Regions from separate parts of the Ureibacillus sp. GCM10028918 genome, predicted to be linked through region 2. Evidence: riboswitches for the same ligand, from Rfam matches in the RefSeq annotation. Region 2 holds a riboswitch; each other region holds the start of a gene.
The links. Region 2 has a riboswitch for thiamine pyrophosphate ahead of ACFQU5_RS11055 (ABC transporter substrate-binding protein). Riboswitches for the same ligand answer to the same signal wherever they lie in the genome.

Region 1: another riboswitch for thiamine pyrophosphate. It lies ahead of ACFQU5_RS19775 (YkoF family thiamine/hydroxymethylpyrimidine-binding protein); the one in region 2 lies ahead of ACFQU5_RS11055 (ABC transporter substrate-binding protein).
Region 3: another riboswitch for thiamine pyrophosphate. It lies ahead of thiM (hydroxyethylthiazole kinase); the one in region 2 lies ahead of ACFQU5_RS11055 (ABC transporter substrate-binding protein).

Annotation. Positions count from the first base shown of each region.
Region 1 is NZ_JBHTFK010000041.1:108,680-114,790, reverse strand. Features, by position in the region: gene ACFQU5_RS19795 (glycoside hydrolase family 18 protein) at 1-743, opposite strand, end outside; gene ACFQU5_RS19790 (hypothetical protein) at 1,347-1,811, opposite strand; gene ACFQU5_RS19785 (hypothetical protein) at 1,762-1,986, opposite strand; gene ACFQU5_RS19780 (hypothetical protein) at 2,063-2,248, opposite strand; TPP riboswitch at 2,545-2,651, shown strand; gene ACFQU5_RS19775 (YkoF family thiamine/hydroxymethylpyrimidine-binding protein) at 2,752-3,357, shown strand; gene ACFQU5_RS19770 (ECF transporter S component) at 3,350-3,928, shown strand; gene ACFQU5_RS19765 (ABC transporter ATP-binding protein) at 3,925-5,598, shown strand; gene ACFQU5_RS19760 (energy-coupling factor transporter transmembrane component T family protein) at 5,579-6,111, shown strand, end outside.
Region 2 is NZ_JBHTFK010000007.1:357,597-363,707, reverse strand. Features, by position in the region: gene ACFQU5_RS11080 (DUF4386 domain-containing protein) at 1-663, opposite strand, end outside; gene ACFQU5_RS11075 (helix-turn-helix transcriptional regulator) at 709-945, opposite strand; gene ACFQU5_RS11070 (hypothetical protein) at 947-1,393, opposite strand; gene ACFQU5_RS11065 (GNAT family N-acetyltransferase) at 1,593-2,099, opposite strand; gene ACFQU5_RS11060 (hypothetical protein) at 2,220-2,492, opposite strand; TPP riboswitch at 2,711-2,820, shown strand; gene ACFQU5_RS11055 (ABC transporter substrate-binding protein) at 2,931-3,950, shown strand; gene ACFQU5_RS11050 (thiamine-binding protein) at 3,953-4,243, shown strand; gene ACFQU5_RS11045 (ABC transporter permease) at 4,243-5,004, shown strand; gene ACFQU5_RS11040 (ABC transporter ATP-binding protein) at 5,001-5,741, shown strand; gene ACFQU5_RS11035 (TatD family hydrolase) at 5,738-6,111, shown strand, end outside.
Region 3 is NZ_JBHTFK010000037.1:56,463-62,573, forward strand. Features, by position in the region: gene truA (tRNA pseudouridine(38-40) synthase TruA) at 1-14, shown strand, start outside; gene rplM (50S ribosomal protein L13) at 239-676, shown strand; gene rpsI (30S ribosomal protein S9) at 699-1,091, shown strand; TPP riboswitch at 1,360-1,460, shown strand; TPP riboswitch at 1,516-1,614, shown strand; gene thiM (hydroxyethylthiazole kinase) at 1,738-2,478, shown strand; gene thiD (bifunctional hydroxymethylpyrimidine kinase/phosphomethylpyrimidine kinase) at 2,475-3,290, shown strand; gene thiE (thiamine phosphate synthase) at 3,280-3,903, shown strand; gene ACFQU5_RS17620 (3-oxoacyl-ACP reductase) at 3,906-4,667, shown strand; gene ACFQU5_RS17625 (S8 family peptidase) at 4,808-5,782, opposite strand; gene ACFQU5_RS17630 (alpha/beta-type small acid-soluble spore protein) at 6,021-6,111, shown strand, end outside.

The sequences.
Region 1 (6,111 bases), on a different contig from region 2:
CCTGGATTAAAATAAGAGCGAGATTCCCATAATTTATCCCAGTCTTGGTTTAAATAGTTTGTCCATTCTTTTCCATTTCTATTTCTTGAACGTAAAGAGGTTTGATAGGCTACAGACATACATTCACGAATAATAGGACTTTTAATATTTTCAGGTAATAGACCCTCTGCTCCGTTATCCTTCATATAGTTCCAAGCATTTTCTCGTAAATATGAATCAATAGGTTCATCATATGAAAGAGTAATCGATGCCCATTCTTTACTTAATTGTTCCCATACTTGACTATGTTGACCTTGGATGCTTATAACACCATTTTTTAGATTTAACATACGAGCTTCAAATGTAGGTTCCCAAGTATATATAACTTCATCAAAAAAATATTCAAAGGCTTCTAGTACGTATGCTAACCATGCCTGCCGTGTTCCACCGATAACTAGTATTCCTTTTATACTAGGATATCTACTTTTAAGAAGCATCAGTTCACCTAATTTTAGTTGCAATTTGTTTTCATTACTATGACCCGGTTTATCTGGTGAACAATATGTAACCGAAACAAATGCTGTAGGATCGCTAGAAGTTCCAAAATAACCGTCAACTTGAACGTCATATGTATTTTCAGAGTCTTGGTAATATGCTAGTCTCCCTGTATTCCAACCTAAAAAGTCCCTAATGCGTTTTTCTAATGAAGGGCCGAACTGTTGTACAAGTTTAAGACTGTTACTCTGATTCAAATAAGAATTCAAATATCTCATCCTTCCTTAAGGTAATTCAAATGGTATTATACCATTAACTGGATGATTTGAATTTATAAGAAATAAAATTTTCTGCATAGTATATTCCTCTATGTTAGGAAATTAATTATTAATAATTATATAAAAAGGATAAAAAGTTGCCCCCAACAACGCTAATTTAATTGCTTTGGCATTTAATTTGGCATTTAGCAAATATAAAAAAGTGCCTTGAATTCTTATAAATGCTGTTATTTTAATGTTTATAAGAGAAGGCGGTTCGACTCCCGCCGTCTCCATATACGAAAATATATAGTTTTATAAAATGCCAAGAACCTTAATATCGGAGGTTTTGGCGTTTTTCTTTTGTTATCTAAACTCAATTAAGCAAAAAAAGAATGTCACTTTGGTGATGTCTCCCTTTTTTATTGCCAATTAGTTTAAAAGGGAGGCTTTTTTATTAATAATTCCGAGAAAGTGATAATACATCAATTAACAACTAAAATAACAGCAAGATAACAATAAATTAGAACACAAAAACGCTTGGGGAAGTTCAAAAATACCCAAGCGTTTTACCTCTATTGTGTTGTTTGTTGCTCTTTATTTTTGAAATTCAAATTACTGTAAATTAAAGAAAACATGTCCGCCCAACATTTCTTCATAGCGAAGTTGTGCTTTTTCTCCTGTTTTCACTAAATTAGCAATGTAACCTTCTTTTTCGTTACCTACGTACATTTCAAAGCTGAAATCTGGTTCAGCTGTCGCATAAACATCACCACTATAAATATCTCCGGACTCACTTACCATTTCAAAATTCATAGTTCCGTCGATAAAAAAGGATAAATCTGCTGTTTCAGACTCAACAAATTTCACTTTTGTATATGCTAATACCCATTCATATCCTTCGGGAGCAGCTTCATTGAATTGGTTCATAGACAATAATTTTTGGTAGGCTTCATCACCGCCAATAACCTCTGTTACCGTTAAATCAAATTTGATTGCGTAGCGATTACCTTGGTTGGCATATAACTCGTCATCTACTGTAGTAGTTTTGGAAAGGTACAGGATTTGTTCTAGAACCAAGTTTAGATTCAGTCTCTTTTTTTTCTTCTTTAGGGAGAGCCGCAGCTTCTTTTTGTACATCTTCACTTTGTTGACTTTCTTCCTTCACTTCTACATCTTTTGTATCTTGCCCACATGCTGCAAGAAAAGCCGTCGTTAATAATCCTAAGATTACTAGTTTGAAACTTGTTTTCATTTTTTTCTTTCTCCTTTTAATTAAAAAGCTATTCTATTGAAAAATAAATTAACATGATATAAAAGAAACGAGTGTCTTACTCTGTTGTTTCTTCTGTTTCTTCCATTTCCTCAAACGCATCAGGATAAATGACTTTATGGCCCCCATTACCGTCAGTTCCACCTGGATGCGCTTCAGCTATTTCTCGGGTAGTCATAATGAATAATAAAATTGCAGCAAGCAGCGTTTTGCTATTTTCCTCATATTGTTCCTCCGCTTTCATATTATTTCTATCCTATCCACCTTTTTATCTACGTTTGAAATAGATAATTTAGAAGTTGCGAAATATAGAAATAATATAGGCTGAATTGCTAAAATTTACAGTATTTTTATTTTAAGATAACTAAACAAAGATAGAAAGAAACTACCCCTCGAAACTCTTAGGCCAGTTAAAGAAAGAAAACTGTACCAAAGTATTGTTTGAAAATGCATAATATTTTGAGGAGGGGATTAATTCAAAATATACCTTTACAAACATAAATTCCTTTGTTATGGTCTAAATAGAAAACTGCATACCGAGATAAGCACTAGGGGAGCTATGTAAATGGCTGAGAAGAACTGTTTTGTTCTGACTCTTTGCACCCGATCTGGATAATACCAGCGTGGGGAAGTGCGGTTAGATCATTTTCATTCATGTCTATAAACTCTAACTGCATTCCTCTGGGATGCAGTTTTTTGTTGTCTTTGAGCAATAACCAAGAGATCAATAGATTAGGAGGAAGTAAAATGACAAATCAAAGTTGTGGAGCAAGTAAAATTGCGGGCGCTAGTTTTTCCTTGCACCCAATGAGTGATGATTTTATCGACATCATCACAAGTGCACTTAAGGAAGTAGATACAACGAAGGTATGGATGAAGACAGATGATGTTACAACAACTGTTCGTGGGAAGGTGGTGCATGTCTTTGATGTCACAAGTGCCATTTTTCTAAATGCTGCGAAGTCAGGAAAGCATATTGCTTTTCAAGCTACCTATTCACTTGGCTGTCCAGGAGATTCAGAAGGTGATGTATATTTAGCCAAAGATGATCAACCTGCCAATGCTCTCGTGTGTGAGCAAATAAATCAACACATAGCAGCAAAGTTCTCTCTATACCCGTTAGGAAATGGTTCATATATGGACGTCATCTATCAACAAATAGAAGCAATAAAGGAATATGCGTCTGTGACACCAGCACATTATTCTACACGCCTAGATGGAGATGCTTCGAAAATTTGTAAAGGACTTCAAACAGTATTCGAGGAAGTTGTAAATGCTGGCTCAAGCCACACTGTCATGACGGTGAGCTTCTCGGCAAATAGTCCATCGCACCGAGGTACCAAACATGAATAATTGGCGTTTTAAAGAAATAGTGGTGCTTTCTGCATTGTCCGTTGTCTTCGCAGTTGTTTATTTGGCATTCCTGCCTGTAGGTAAGTTGCTCGTTGGTTTCTTTGGTCCAATTGGCTATGATTTAATTTTTGGTATTTGGTTTATCGTTTCAATCATTGCTGCTTATATTATCAGGAAACCAGGAGCTGCTTTCTTATCTGAAACGATTGCAGCTATGATTGAGGTGTTGATTGGGAATGCGGTTGGTCCTATGTTAATCATCGCTGGTATGATTCAAGGGATTGGGGCAGAAGCAGTCTTTGCAGCAACAAGATATAGAAACTATTCCACAGGGGTTCTTATGCTAGCGGGAGTTGGATCTGCTGTAACAAGCTTTATCTACGGATATTTTATGGGTGGTTTTGCAGCTCTCGAAACAGGGTATGTAATCGCCATGTTTGTTGCACGCGTTATAAGTGGCGCTTTAATTGCGGGTCTTCTTGGAAAGATTATTAGCGACGGACTTGCAAAAACGGGTGTGCTTTCAAGCTACGCACTCGGTAAAGAGATTCGGAAGAGGGAAGTTACATGATAGCCCTTGTTGAGGTTCAAAATCTCTCGCTACAGTTTGAATTCACAGAAAGAGATATTTTGTCTGATATTTCTTTTTCGTTAGAGCAAGGTGAGAGCATTCTAGTTCTTGGACCAAGTGGATGCGGAAAAAGTACGCTCACGCTTTGCCTTAATGGACTTTACCCTCGTGAGTTGGACGGGGCTATATCAGGAGAAATCCTGATTAATGGGAAACTAACAACTTCCTACAAACCTGGTGAGCTAAGCCGTCATGTAGGAGTTGTCTTCCAAGACCCAGAAACACAATTTTGTATGTTGTCTGTGGAAGATGAGATTGCATTTGGTTTGGAGAACATATCTGTACCACGGGAAGAGATAGAAAAGCGAATTGACTATGCTTTACACCTAGTGAATATGGAAAATTTTAAACAATCCACCATTTCAACTTTATCGGGAGGTCAGAAACAAAAACTTGCCATAGCATGTATTCTTGCAATGAAGCCGAGTCTGCTTATTTTAGATGAACCTACTGCCAATCTCGATCCAATCGCAAGAATGGATTTAATTCATACAATTAAGCAGTTGAAAAATGAAATTGGATTTTCGTTGATTATTATCGAGCACCAGCTAGATCAGTGGACCGAATTGGCCGATCGATGCCTATTGTTAAATAAGAAGGGTTCGGTTTTTTACGATGGATCATTGCGACAGGCGATTCGTTCACATCAAAAGGAGATTGAAGAAGAGGGAATCTGGCTTCCCAAAATAGCCCAGCAGGTTCTGCCGTATGTAGGTCCTGATTCCCGTGTTATTCCCTTAACGTTAGAAGAGTTCGCACGTGAAGCTCATCTTTGGTCTAACACTCAATGGGAGCGAAACGTCGAAAAAATTGAACGAGAAACTCAAGACGTATTCTTAGAATGTAATGATGTTTCTTTTACTGTCAACGACCAAGCTATCCTGAAAAATATATCCATAACCATTCAGGAACAGGAATTTGTTGCGATTGTTGGGGCGAATGGCAGTGGGAAAACCACTCTGTCAAGGATTCTTTCAGGCCTTCAAAGACCTACAAATGGGACTGTCTTGCTGCATGGTAAAGCGTTCCACAATTGGAGCGAAAAGGAGGTTCGAAAGGAAATCGGTTACGTCTTTCAAAATCCTGAACATCAATTTATTACGAATTCAGTTTACGATGAAATCGCCTTTAGTCTTCAAATGAAGGGTGTAGATGAAATAGAAATACAGCAGCGTGTGGGTCGAATACTTAAACATTTCGGATTAACCGCCTATTCAAAAGAGCATCCTTATACACTCAGTCAAGGGCAAAAGAGAAGGTTAAGTATTGGCACCATGATTGTAGATGAACAAAAAATGCTTATTTTAGATGAACCAACTTTCGGACAAGATGCGACGACAAACAATGAAATGATGCTTATGTTAGATGAGCGGTATCAAACAGGAAGCGGAATTGTGATGATTACCCATGACATGGAGCTCGTTCAAACTTACGCAGACCGAATAATCGTGTTGTATAAAGGAATGGTTGTGGCAGATTGTACACCTAATGAACTTTGGCAACAACCTATTGAAGTGCTGCGTGAGTGGGGAATCGACCTACCGATTCAAGTGAAAATGCAACGACTTTGCGAAAAGGAAGATCATGATTATGTTCTTACATCAACTTAATCCGACGATGAAAGCTCTAACAATAGTAATTTTAGTAGTACTGCTAGCGTTGGTGTTCGATCCGGTTACCCCTACTATTCTACTTTTAAGTACGCTATTACTAATGTTTGTTGGTGCAAAAGTGAATTTAAAAAAATATTTTCTTTATTTTCTGCCTTTTATCCTGTTTTCATTTGGCATGTTCTGGACAACGTTGATTTTTGGGAAACAACCGGATAGCCCAGATCAAGTGATAACGATTTTGATTTTTGAATTTCCGCGTGAAACATTTATTGTGGCACTAGCATTGGCTGTGCGCGTTTTAAGTGTTGCTGCCTTATCATTACTCTTTATTTTTACGACAAATATTGTACATTTTATTTTAAGTTTGATACAGCAACTTAAATTGTCGCCAAGAATTGCATATGGGGTACTAGCTGGGTATAGGTTTCTGCCCATGATGAAAGACGAATTGAAAATAATCCGAGAAGCACACCGAATTCGAGGAGTACATCAGGCAACTACCATCAGAGG
Region 2 (6,111 bases):
AAATCCTTTAAAGATCAGCCATATCGCTAAAATCATTTCATTCGCGGCTACTGGTAGCGCAAATATTCCACCCCATAATGAAATTTGCGGAAATACACCGAACATTACCAGGAAGGCACAAATGAAAACAAGCATCGCCCCCGTCATTCCTAATGTCGATATGAATCTAGGTACTAGCTTCGTTTTATAAAAGATATAACTATACATAATCGTGTTTATACCAAGCATGAAAAGAGGACCCAGTAAAAATGTCCAGTCGTGTATTGCTTTTAAAAGAGTTCCAGAAGCCAGAAAGTACGCCGAATCCTGAGATCCTGCTGCAACAAATTCCCGACTTAACGTCAATAGAGAAAGCACGCTAATTATTCCAACAGTAATAATAACAGCTTCAAGGAATCTAAAACATACATGCCAAAGAGCCACCGTCTCATTATACTTTCTTAAAATAGGAAACATTGTTGTTGCAGTTCCAACTACTGAAACTACAAGAATCAGCTCCATAATTGCACCTAGTATCACTTGGTTTGCATGTTCGGCACCACTTTTTAGGTAATCCGATCCATTAAGGATAGGATCATATAAATTAAGACCAATAACTGCCGTAATGGCTGCAAGTAAAAACAGAACTCCTACAATCTTTGCCGATTTCTTATTTGAACTCATTTTTTATCCCCTTTGTTTAATAATTTCAAAAACGATATAGCAATATCAATCAAAGTTCTTCTGCTTTGTGTCTTCTTCGTAGAAAAATACTTCTTCCAACGGTAAATTAAAGGCTTTAGCAATACGAAATGCCAGTTCCAAAGATGGAGAGTAATTTCCCTTTTCGAGAGACACGATTGTTTGTCTTGTTACACCCACCTTGTCAGCCAATTGCTGTTGAGTCATTTCGTCATGGTTGAATCGTAGTTTTCGTATGTGATTGCCAACAAGACTTTTTCCCATCTTACACTCCTCTCCTATAGTGATATAGCCTTGTAGCAGATCCGGTCACATCCGATATGAAACCTGAGAAGATTAGGATAATAAACATCACCTGCAAAGGCTGGTAGATAATAAGTGAACTCATGGCAAGAATAAAGCCGATGATAAATACAAAAAATGAATTCCGGAACGCTTTCAAGTCAATTAACTTATCCAGTTCATCTGCAAATTTTGGTTCCCTTTCTTTTGTTGTCATTCTAAAGACAATATTAAAAATAATACTGATAATGATATGTGCCACTATTGAAAACACAGCTAGAATTAGCACGAAAGAACCCCAGTAACGAAAGCTCTCCATCGACTCCACACCTTCTCCAGGATAACGCGGGTACATATACAAGCAATAGGTTACAAAAATAAATATGGCACTGATCAACGATACGATGCTCTTCTTTTCTTGATAGGTCATATCTTCACCCCCTGTTTATTATTTTTTACATAAAGTAAAGTTTGTTATACATAATGTATGTTGAACTACACAAAAAGTTAACTACATGTTACATTAATTTTTCAAAAGACTCTTCTTTTGCTATTTGTTCGACAAAAAAAGGAGTTGCCTCATATATAGTTTGAGACAACGCCTTTTTTGTTGAACTATTAAACTTTCTTTAATTCGAAAGCTTTTTCCCTAAAATAACTAGATCTCTTTTTACTCCGTCCAAAGTTGCCACTTCCGGGAAGTGAGCCCATTTTTCAAAACCGAACTTTTCAAATAAACGAAGACTTGGCTCGTTGTGACCAAAGATAAATCCTAATAAAGTATCCACATCACAGCTTGGTGCCGTTTCAATGACTTTCGATAACACTGTCTTTCCAAGACCATTTCCTCTGAAATTTTCATCCAAGTAAATGCTGACTTCTGCCGTTGCTTGATAGGCAGGTCTTCCATAAAAGTCTTGAAGGCTTACCCATCCGCAGATTTCACCACTTGTTTCCACTACCCAAAGAGGTCTTTTGGAAGGGTTATGCTCATGGAACCATTTTAATCGATCTTCTACCGTAACCGGTTCAGTGTCTGCCGTAACCATTCTGCCTGCGATCGTTGAATTATAAATCTCTACAATTTTCGGTAAATCTTCTAGTGTCGCATCGCGAAATGTAATCTCTAGTGCCATAAAAACACCTCATAATTATTATAATTTTAAATCCATGTTAATTCTATTTACACCGAAATACAATAAAATCTTTGGGAAGATACGCAAAAATAAAAAGCGCCCCTACATTTGTAGAAACACTTATTTTACCATTCTTTTAAAAATGCCAAGATATACAAGGGCAAAACCGATGACTTCAAGCAAGATAAAGCTATATATCATAACAGTAAATCCTACAAACCCGTCTTCTTCATCCATTCCAAATAAAATCCCGGCAATCCAAGCTACTAAAGGGGCAATAGCAACAATTGTCGCCACTCCCCAAGTTACAAGCTTCTTTTTCCTTGCCTTGTTACGGCTAGTAAAAAATGCCAAACCGAAGGCAAGTACTAAGATAGTGATAGCAATTGGCAAATGTTTTTCTCCCCTAATTCTAATACTATTTTGGTTGTAGATTCTCTAATTCCGATTATAACAAAACTCACATCTTCCTGTAACCAAGTGAACACTTGAAATTCTATCATTTGTACGAAGATGGATATCCACGACTCTATTTATCTAAAATGTATTTCAAAATAATATTGAACTTTTCTCATAGTTCTGTCTAAAATAGGAAATATAAGTTCATATCAAGAAGAATGTAGGGGTGCTGGTTTAGCCAGCTGAGACTGTATCCGTTAGATACTGACCCTTTGAACCTGATTTGGTTAATACCAGCGTAGGGAACATTGGCTTCAATCTGAGTTTCTTTCATATTGAAATGAATGTTATTTACGTCTGGGATTATTTCTATCCCAGACGTTTTTTATTTCTTCTTTTTATGGATTAATTCAAATGTATTGGAGGATTCCCATGAAAAGATTTTACATCTTTGTGATGATTGCAGTATTCGCGCTTGTTGGCTGCCAATCGAACGTAGCACAAACAAACTCAACATCAAACGAGCAAACTAACGAAACAAATGAATTAGAGAAAGTAAGCGTGGTGTTGGATTGGACACCTAACACGAATCACACAGGGTTATATGTTGCAAAAGAAAATGGCTATTTCGAAGAGCAAGGCTTGGACGTTGAAATTATACAACCAGGTGATGCGGGTGCCGATCAGCTTGTGGCTTCAGGTAATGCAGAGTTTGGTGTAAGCTACCAAGAATCAATTACTCTAGCACGTACACAGGATGTACCGATTGTTTCGATTGCAGCGGTGATTCAGCACAACACATCAGGGTTTGCCTCACCAGCAGCCAAAAAGATTGCTTCTCCAAAAGATTTCGAGGGACAAGTATATGGAGGTTGGGGCTCCCCTATTGAACAGGCTGTGTTAGAAACTTTAATGAACACAGAAAATGCTGATATCAATAAGCTTGATATCGTAAATGCCGGTGATGCCGACTTTTTCACAATGACCAATCAAGGAATAGACTTTGCGTGGATTTATTACGCATGGACAGGAATTGAAGCTGAACTTCGTGGCGAAGACATCAATATGGTCTACTTAACGGACTATAGTGAAAAACTAGATTACTATACTCCGGTTCTTGCAACAAATGAAAAAATGATTGAAGAAAAGCCAGAAACAGTGAAAGCCTTTGTAGCAGCAGCGTCTCAAGGCTATCAATTTGCAATTGAAAAACCAGAGGAAGCAGCGGCTATCCTTTCTAAAGCAGCTCCCGAACTGGATACCGAGCTTGTGCTGGAAAGCCAAAAATGGCTGGCAGATAAATATCAGGACGATGCTCCGCGCTTTGGAGAACAGAAATTAGAGGTTTGGCAAAACTATGCCGAGTGGATGAAAGAAAACGGTGTATTAGAAGGCGACTTTGACCCAGAAGCAGCATTTACAAATGAATTTTTACCGAAAGAAGGAGAATAAAAATGGCCAATTCATTGATTAGTGTACAAATTATCCCAAAAACAAAAGAATTTGCAGATGTAATCCCTTTGGTAGATGCAGCAATTGCTGTCATTGAGGAGTCCGGTGTGAAATACAAGGTTCAGCCATTGGAAACTACGATGGAGGGCGAACTTTCCACACTTTTATCCATCATCGAAAAAATGAATAAAAAGATGATTGAACTAGGTAGCATTAATGTGATTACGCAGGTGAAAATTCTATATCAACCAAGCGGAACATCCATGGAAGCCCTCACGGAGAAATATCATTAATGAAAAAAATGCGGATGCGTGGAGGAAGGTCTCTTTTCTTCCTTCTCTTTTTATTTATCCTATGGGAGCTACTCATTCGACTGACGGATACACCAAAATGGCTATTGCCCGCTCCAAGCGACGTTTTGAAAGAGGCGTCAATTGGCTTTGGCGACTTCTATGGTCATCTAATTTCTACCATTAGTTTATCGATTGTTGGACTTATTATAGGCAGTAGTGTCGGACTTCTGATTTCCATCATTCTTCACCGATTGCCAAAAGTAAATGAAGTCCTTTATCCACTTTTAATCTTATCGCAAAATATCCCAACGATTGTGTTAGCGCCTTTATTAATTATATGGTTTGGTTTCGGGCTGCTGCCCAAGCTCATTATCATTAGCCTAGTTTGCTTTTTCCCGATTGTTGTAGCCAGCATGGATGGGTTTAGGCAAACAGCTCCTGAGTTAAAACATTATATGAAAATGATTGGTGCTACCAATAAACAAATCTTTTGGAAGCTAGAGCTGCCCCATGCCCTTCCCTCCATTTTTTCCGGTTTAAAAATCTCAGCTACCTACAGTGTGATGGGCGCTGTCATTTCCGAGTGGCTTGGTGCCAAAAAAGGCATTGGTGTCTATATGACGCTAGCACAATCTTCTTTTCGCATTGATCGCGTATTCGTAGCGATTGGCTTTATCATGTTATTAAGCGTTTGTTTGTTCGGGTTAATCCGGCTTGTGGAAAAACTATTGATTAAAGGTCGAAATGAGGGAATGAGATGAGTTTAACAATTACTGAATTAAATAAAGCTTTTGGACAGCTTCCAGTACTGGATAAATTGAATCTAAAAGTGAATAGACATGAGTTCGTTGCAATCCTTGGACCCTCTGGCAGCGGGAAAAGTACCCTTCTTCAACTTGTCGGCGGCCTTCTTGCACCAGACAACGGAAGTATTCAGTTAAACGGAGAAACGATTAATGGAAAGAAAGGCTTGATTAGCTACATGCCTCAAAACCCGTCCTTACTTCCATGGCGTACTGTGTTAGAAAACGTTGTTCTTGCAGCAGAACTAAAAAGAAAACCCGATTATGAACAAGCAAGACGTTTGCTTGAAAAAGCCGGTTTAACAGAATTCGAAGAATCGTATCCCAATGAATTATCAGGAGGGATGAAGCAGCGAGTCGCATTTATTCGTGCGTTACTTAGCAATGAAAGCCTTCTCTGTTTAGATGAGCCCTTTTCAGCTTTGGATGAATTTACGCGAATCAAGATGCAAAAATGGCTTCTTTCCATTTGGGAAGAAGACCGCAAATCTATATTGTTTATTACCCATAGCATAGAAGAAGCATTATTTTTAGCAGACCGAATCTATATCTTATCGAAAAGACCAGCATATATAAAAGCAGAAATCACCGTCCCCTTTTCACGACCAAGAGACGAGCTTTTATTTGAAACGAATGAATTTTTCCAACTAAAGCAACAAATCTTCCAATACATGAAGGAGGAAATAGCAGAATGATGATTGATGCCCATATCCATCTCGACCATTATGATGAGGACGATCGAAAAGAAATTTTAGCCAAGCTTGCAGAGCATGGTGTTGAAGCATTGGTGGCTGTATCCTTTGACTTGCCTTCTTGTATCAAGAATCGCAGCTCTTCTCTTGAGGATAACCGTATACATGCAGCTTATGGTTTTCACCCTGAACAGGATATACCTTCAATTGAAGAAATGGATCAGCTATTTTCATGGATGAAAGAGCATATAGACGAAATGGTGGCAGTTGGTGAAGTCGGGTTACCTTACTATAAGAAATTAGAAAGTCTGGTACCCTTGGACTACGAACCTTACATTCAGTTGCTAGACCGATTTGTCGCATTTGCTGCTTC
Region 3 (6,111 bases), on a different contig from region 2:
AAGTGTTCTATTAGAAGCGTGAAACATGCCCAGAAACTGGGGGTACACGCACTGCGATGTGTGTGATAAAATAAATAAGCAACACTACCAGGTGTGTTGCTTTTTTTCTTGACTTATGTGTAAATATATTATAAGATGACATATGGTATTTTCATTACCACCACAAATAAGCCCCGAAACTTATAAGTGTATACTAATGAAAAATAACGGTAATCGAATCGATTAGGAGGATATATAAATGCGTACAACATTCATGGCTAAAGGTCACGAAGTAGATCGTAAATGGTTAGTAGTTGACGCAGAAGGACAAACGCTTGGACGTTTAGCTTCTGAAGTAGCTGCTATCTTACGCGGTAAACATAAACCAACATTCACACCAAACGTTGACACAGGTGACTTTGTTATTGTCATCAACGCTGACAAAATTCATTTAACAGGTAACAAATTAGAAGGTAAAATCTATTACCGTCACACTCAATTCGCTGGTGGTTTAAAACAACGTACAGCTGGCGAAATGAAAGAAAAGTACCCAACACAAATGATCGAATTAGCGGTTAAAGGGATGCTTCCTAAAAACTCTTTAGGACGTAAAATGTTCGGTAAACTTAACGTTTACGCTGGAGCAGAACACCCACATGCAGCACAAAAACCAGAAAGCTATACGCTTCGCGGATAATTAATAAGAGGAGGATACACCCTTGGCACAAGTTCAATATATCGGCACAGGTCGCCGTAAAAGCTCAGTAGCTCGCGTACGTTTAGTACCAGGCGAAGGTAAAATTGTTATCAACAACCGTAGCATCGAAGAGTACTTACCATTCGAAACTTTACACTTAATCATCAACCAACCATTAGAAGCAACTCAAACTAAAGGTAGCTATGATGTATTTGTAAACGTAAACGGTGGTGGATTCACAGGTCAAGCTGGAGCAATCCGTCACGGTATCGCTCGTGCGTTACTAACAGTTGACCCAGATTTCCGTCCAGCACTAAAATCTGCAGGTTTACTAACTCGTGACCCACGTATGAAAGAACGTAAAAAATACGGTCTTAAAGGTGCTCGTCGTGCACCTCAGTTCTCAAAACGTTAATTTTGGCGTTTCAAGACTCTCAAAGCATTTGCTTTGGGGGTCTTTTTTATGTGAAAAGAGGTACTGGTCATATTTTGGTCACTTCTGCCTTCAATAATAAACTTACAAAGCATTTTAGTTAATTTATTAGATGCTTTACTTCTCTTAAAGGCAGTTACTTATATAGTGCTTACTCCAAAAGAATTGGTAGAGACATTCTGGACCGGATTACTTTATTACAGGAAAAGATAGATTTTTTATTTATATAGTGTAATATAGAACATAATTAAATGTTTTGCAGGGGGACACGATTTGTGTTGAGAAGGCTAAAACCTGACCCTTAGAACCTGATCCGTTAATACGGGCGTAGGGAGCAACGTACAAATTATCTGTGTGCTTGTATGCTCTCCTTTTTTCAAGGGGAGCTTTTCTTTTTGCAAAATTACTTTAATTGCGGGGGGACACGTTCGTGTTGAGAAGGTTAAAACCTGACCCTTAGAACCTGACAGTTAAGACTGACGTAGGGAGCAATCAAGGGTGTAGTCTACCTTTTTTGGCCTCTACTTTCATAGTAGGGGTTTTTTGCTCTCCAATAAAAGGGAGGAAAAATACATGTTATTTCGTAGAGAATTTCGAAATGAAGAGCTATTTCCGGAGGTGAAGCGATATGCTAGCGAAAATTAATCAAGCCAAACCACTGGTACACTGTATAACGAACTATGTCGTAGCGAATTTTACAGCCAATGGGTTACTGGCGATCGGTGCTTCCCCGGTAATGGCAGATGAGGTAGAAGAGGTAGCTGATATGGTTTCAATAGCGGGTGCATTGCTATTAAATATTGGCACGGTGAATACCCGTACCGAAAAGGCAATGCTTGTTGCTGGGAGAAAGGCAAATGAGTGCGGCGTGCCGGTCGTATTAGATCCTGTAGGAGTTGGCGCAACACCTTACCGTAAAAGTGCTGTCATGCAACTACTTGAACAAGTAAGTATTGATGTGCTGCGTTGTAATGAAGGCGAGCTTGCTTCAATCTATGGCGTCACGTGGGAGTCTCGTGGAGTCGATAGTGGCACTGGTGACATGGACACAATATCTGTCGCAAAAGAGCTTGCAAGGAAATATCAATGCATCGTCGTGGTAACAGGGGAAACTGACCTTGTGACAGATGGACAAGAAATCATACAAATCCGCGGAGGGAATATCTATGCAACCCGTATAACTGGCACAGGTTGTCTATTGAGCGCGATTTGTGCAGCTGTTTTGGCAAGTAGTGAGCATCCGATGCAGGATTTAGCTTCTACATTAAAACAATATAAAGACGCAAGTGAACAAAGCGGAGAAGAATTAGGAGCATTTCAGATTAATTTTATAAATGCATTACAAAGAATGGCGGAGGGATCTAAATGATTGCCTTAACAATAGCAGGTTCAGATTCTGGTGGGGGCGCAGGAATTCAGGCAGATATCAAAACCTTTCAGGAGCTAGGGGTATTTGGTACAACAGCAATCTCGTCTCTTACCGCACAAAATACACTTGGGGTGCATGGTATTTTTGAAGTAACCCCTGAATTTTTGAAACAACAAATTGAGGCTGTACTGTCCGATTTTAATGTACAAGCGATTAAAACAGGTATGCTTTTTTCGGCAGAACTCATTGAGGTGATAGCAGAATTCATGAAAATGCAAAACATCCCTCTTGTTGTTGATCCTGTCATGATTGCTAAAGGCGGCGAAAGTTTATTAAAGGAAGAGGCGGTTACAGCATTAAAAACAGAGCTTCTTCCACTAACAACAATTTGTACGCCGAACATCCCTGAAGCAGAGGTTCTTACGGGAATGACCATTAACAATGAAAGTGATATCGAACAAGCGGCTAAAAAAATCTTGGCATTCGGTGTACAGTATGTCGTGATGAAGGGTGGACACTTACACGGAGAATTTTCTATAGACACGGTTTATTGGGAAGGCGGCTATTTCATTATGAAAACCCCACGTGTGCAAACAAAGGATACACATGGTACGGGGTGTACATTTTCTGCAGCCATTACGGCGCATTTAGCAAAAGGATTATCAATAGAAGAGGCCATTATCGAGGCAAAGAGATTCATCCAGTTGGCTATTTCAACCCCGTTATCGATTGGGAATGGCCATGGCCCGACAAATCATTTTGCATATAAACGTGCAGGCGGGAAATGTGAGGTAACTGTCCATGAAGCGTAATGACTTGAATGTGTATTTTATTATGGGGACGGCAAATAGCAAGCAACCCTTAGAAATTCTTGAAAAAGCATTACAGGCAGGGATTACTTGTTTCCAGTTTCGTGAAAAAGGAGAAGGGCGTTTAAGCGGTAAATCCTATGAGTCATTTGCTCGGGCCTGTCAAAAACTTTGCAGGACTTACAATGTGCCATTTATTGTGAATGATGACGTTGAACTGGCATTAAAGTTAGATGCTGATGGGATACACGTTGGGCAGGATGATGAAGGCATTACCGAATTTAGAGAACGTGCGAAAAATAAAATCATTGGTGTTTCGGTCCATGATGAACAAGAGATGGCCCTTGCTGTACAAAGTGGGGCAGACTATGTTGGCATCGGTCCCATTTATCCCACGAAGTCCAAAAGTGATGCGAAACCACCTGCAGGGCTAAACTTTTTACGAAAAGCAAGAAGCCAGTATCCCGATTTTCCGATTGTAGGGATTGGTGGAATTAATGAAATGAATGCGGCGGAAGTTCGCTCTGCGGGTGCAGATGGAGTAGCTGTCATTTCCGTCATTTGTGAAAGTCCAAATATAGAAAAAACACTTCAGGAACTAAGTGGGGAGAAATAATTATGGAATTACATGAACAAACGGTGTTAATTACTGGGGCCAGCCGAGGAGTTGGAGAAGAGCTTGCGCGGGCATTTGTAAATGAAGGGGCAAATGTCGTTATTAACTATTATAAGAGTCGGGACAAGGCTGAACATCTAGTCAATGAGTTAGGTGATAAGGTAATCGCTTTGCAAGCAGATATACGTAATCGTCAAGAAGTAATGCAATTGGTCGAGACAGCGAAACAATATTTTAATACACCCATCACCACGGTTGTAAATAACGCATTGATTGACTTTGAGTTTAATCCACTTACGCAAAAAAACGCATTTGAATTGAGTTGGACTGATTATAATAAACAATTTGAAGGAACAATTCAGGGTGCTCTAAATAGTGTTCAAGCTTGTCTAAATGATATGAAGGAACTGGGCTTTGGACGGATTATTAATATTGGGACGAATCTTTTTCAGAATCCTGTAGTAGCCTATCATGAATATACAACAGCGAAAGCAGCATTAGTCGGCTTTACTCGTAATATGGCAAAAGAGTTAGGTGCTTACGGGATTACGGTGAATATGATGTCTGGAGGGCTTTTAAAGCAAACAGATGCAAGTAAAGTCACAACGGAGGAGGTATTCCAAATTATTGAATCCTCTACACCGCTGCAAAAAGTAACTTCACCACGAGAGCTGGCAGATGTGGCTCTATTTTTTGCATCACCATGGGGAAGAGCAATCACGGGGCAAAATCTAGTGGTTGATGGTGGTCTTGTAATGGATTAGGGCATTAATGCGAACAATACCCCCTTCAATTTATTTAGAAGAAATTAAGCAAATCAAAACGGATCAATCAATATTCCGAGCACATTTCTCAAAGAAATGTGCTCGGAATTGAACTTATTAATATTTAGCTTTTATCGTTATTAAGTATGAGCTGCAGTCATCATTTCCTGAATTCTTTCAACTAAGTTAAGTTCGAGGAAACCATTCCCTTCAGAACTTTTTCGATTTCCTATTGGTAAAGTTCGTTTAATAAGCTGTGCATAAATTTCTGCTTCACTAAGAGAACGACCAAACTCTTTTTCACTTAAGATAATAAGTAATGCTATAGCCCCGGCGATGTGGGGAGTAGCCATTGATGTCCCGGAAAGAGAAGCATATTTCTTTCCTAAGTAAGTAGAAACCACTTCTACTCCAGGAGCAACCAAATCTATTTCATCATTGGTATTCGTAAACGGAGCGAGCGTTAAGTTATGATCAACAGCGCCAACTTGAATGACTTCATTGTATTTTCCAGGATAAGAATACTCAAATGTGTCCTCGCTATTATCCCCTTCGTTTCCAGCCGCGACAACAACAGAAATATCTTGGCTAACAGCGTTTTGAATGGCTTTATGCATTTCAGGAACATCTTCAGGACCGCCAAGTGACATTGAAATTACGCGTACTCGTTCCTGCTCGGGTCCACGCCACTCTACTGCAAAGTTAATGGCATTGATAATCCACTCATAATTTCCAGATCCCTCTCCCGTTAATGCTTTTAAACTTAGGATTTTAGCTTTAGGCGCTACTCCAACAACCCCTTCATTATTTAAACTAGCCGCAATTGTTCCTGATACGTGGGTACCATGTCCATTGTTATCTTCAAAAATATTAGGGTCACCATCATAATCGGAAGTAAAATTTTTTCCGTCGATAATTTGATCTTGGAGGTCGGGATGATCGGTTTCAATACCAGTATCAATTACTGCAATTACAATGCCTTCACCTTGATTACTATCTTCCCAAATTGAAGGTGCTTGAATTAAATCTACCCCTCTTGGTGTTTCGTTTGTGTTCTCTACAACCGACTCAATAGTGTAAGGAATTAATCTGACTTGTAACGGTTTTTGAATCATTTTTCATCCGCTCCTTTTATTAAATTCGGAAGTTATTAATAAGTAATTTCTCCCTTGTTTGTATAAATTCAACATGTAAATTTTGTATTCCTTCTTCTTATATCAATTCGTGAAAAGATGCGCATTATTCCCTATATATGGATAGGGATATTTTCGTTCTAAATAGAAGTCGTTCAGACCTTTGAACATGTTTAAGCCTATTTTGGGAAATGATATTTACAAAGGAGGGGAAAAGATTATGGCAAGAAGAAATAGAAATAAAATCTTAGTTCCTGAGGCTCGACAAGGACTGGACCAATTAAAGGCAAAGGTTGCAGGAACAACTGATC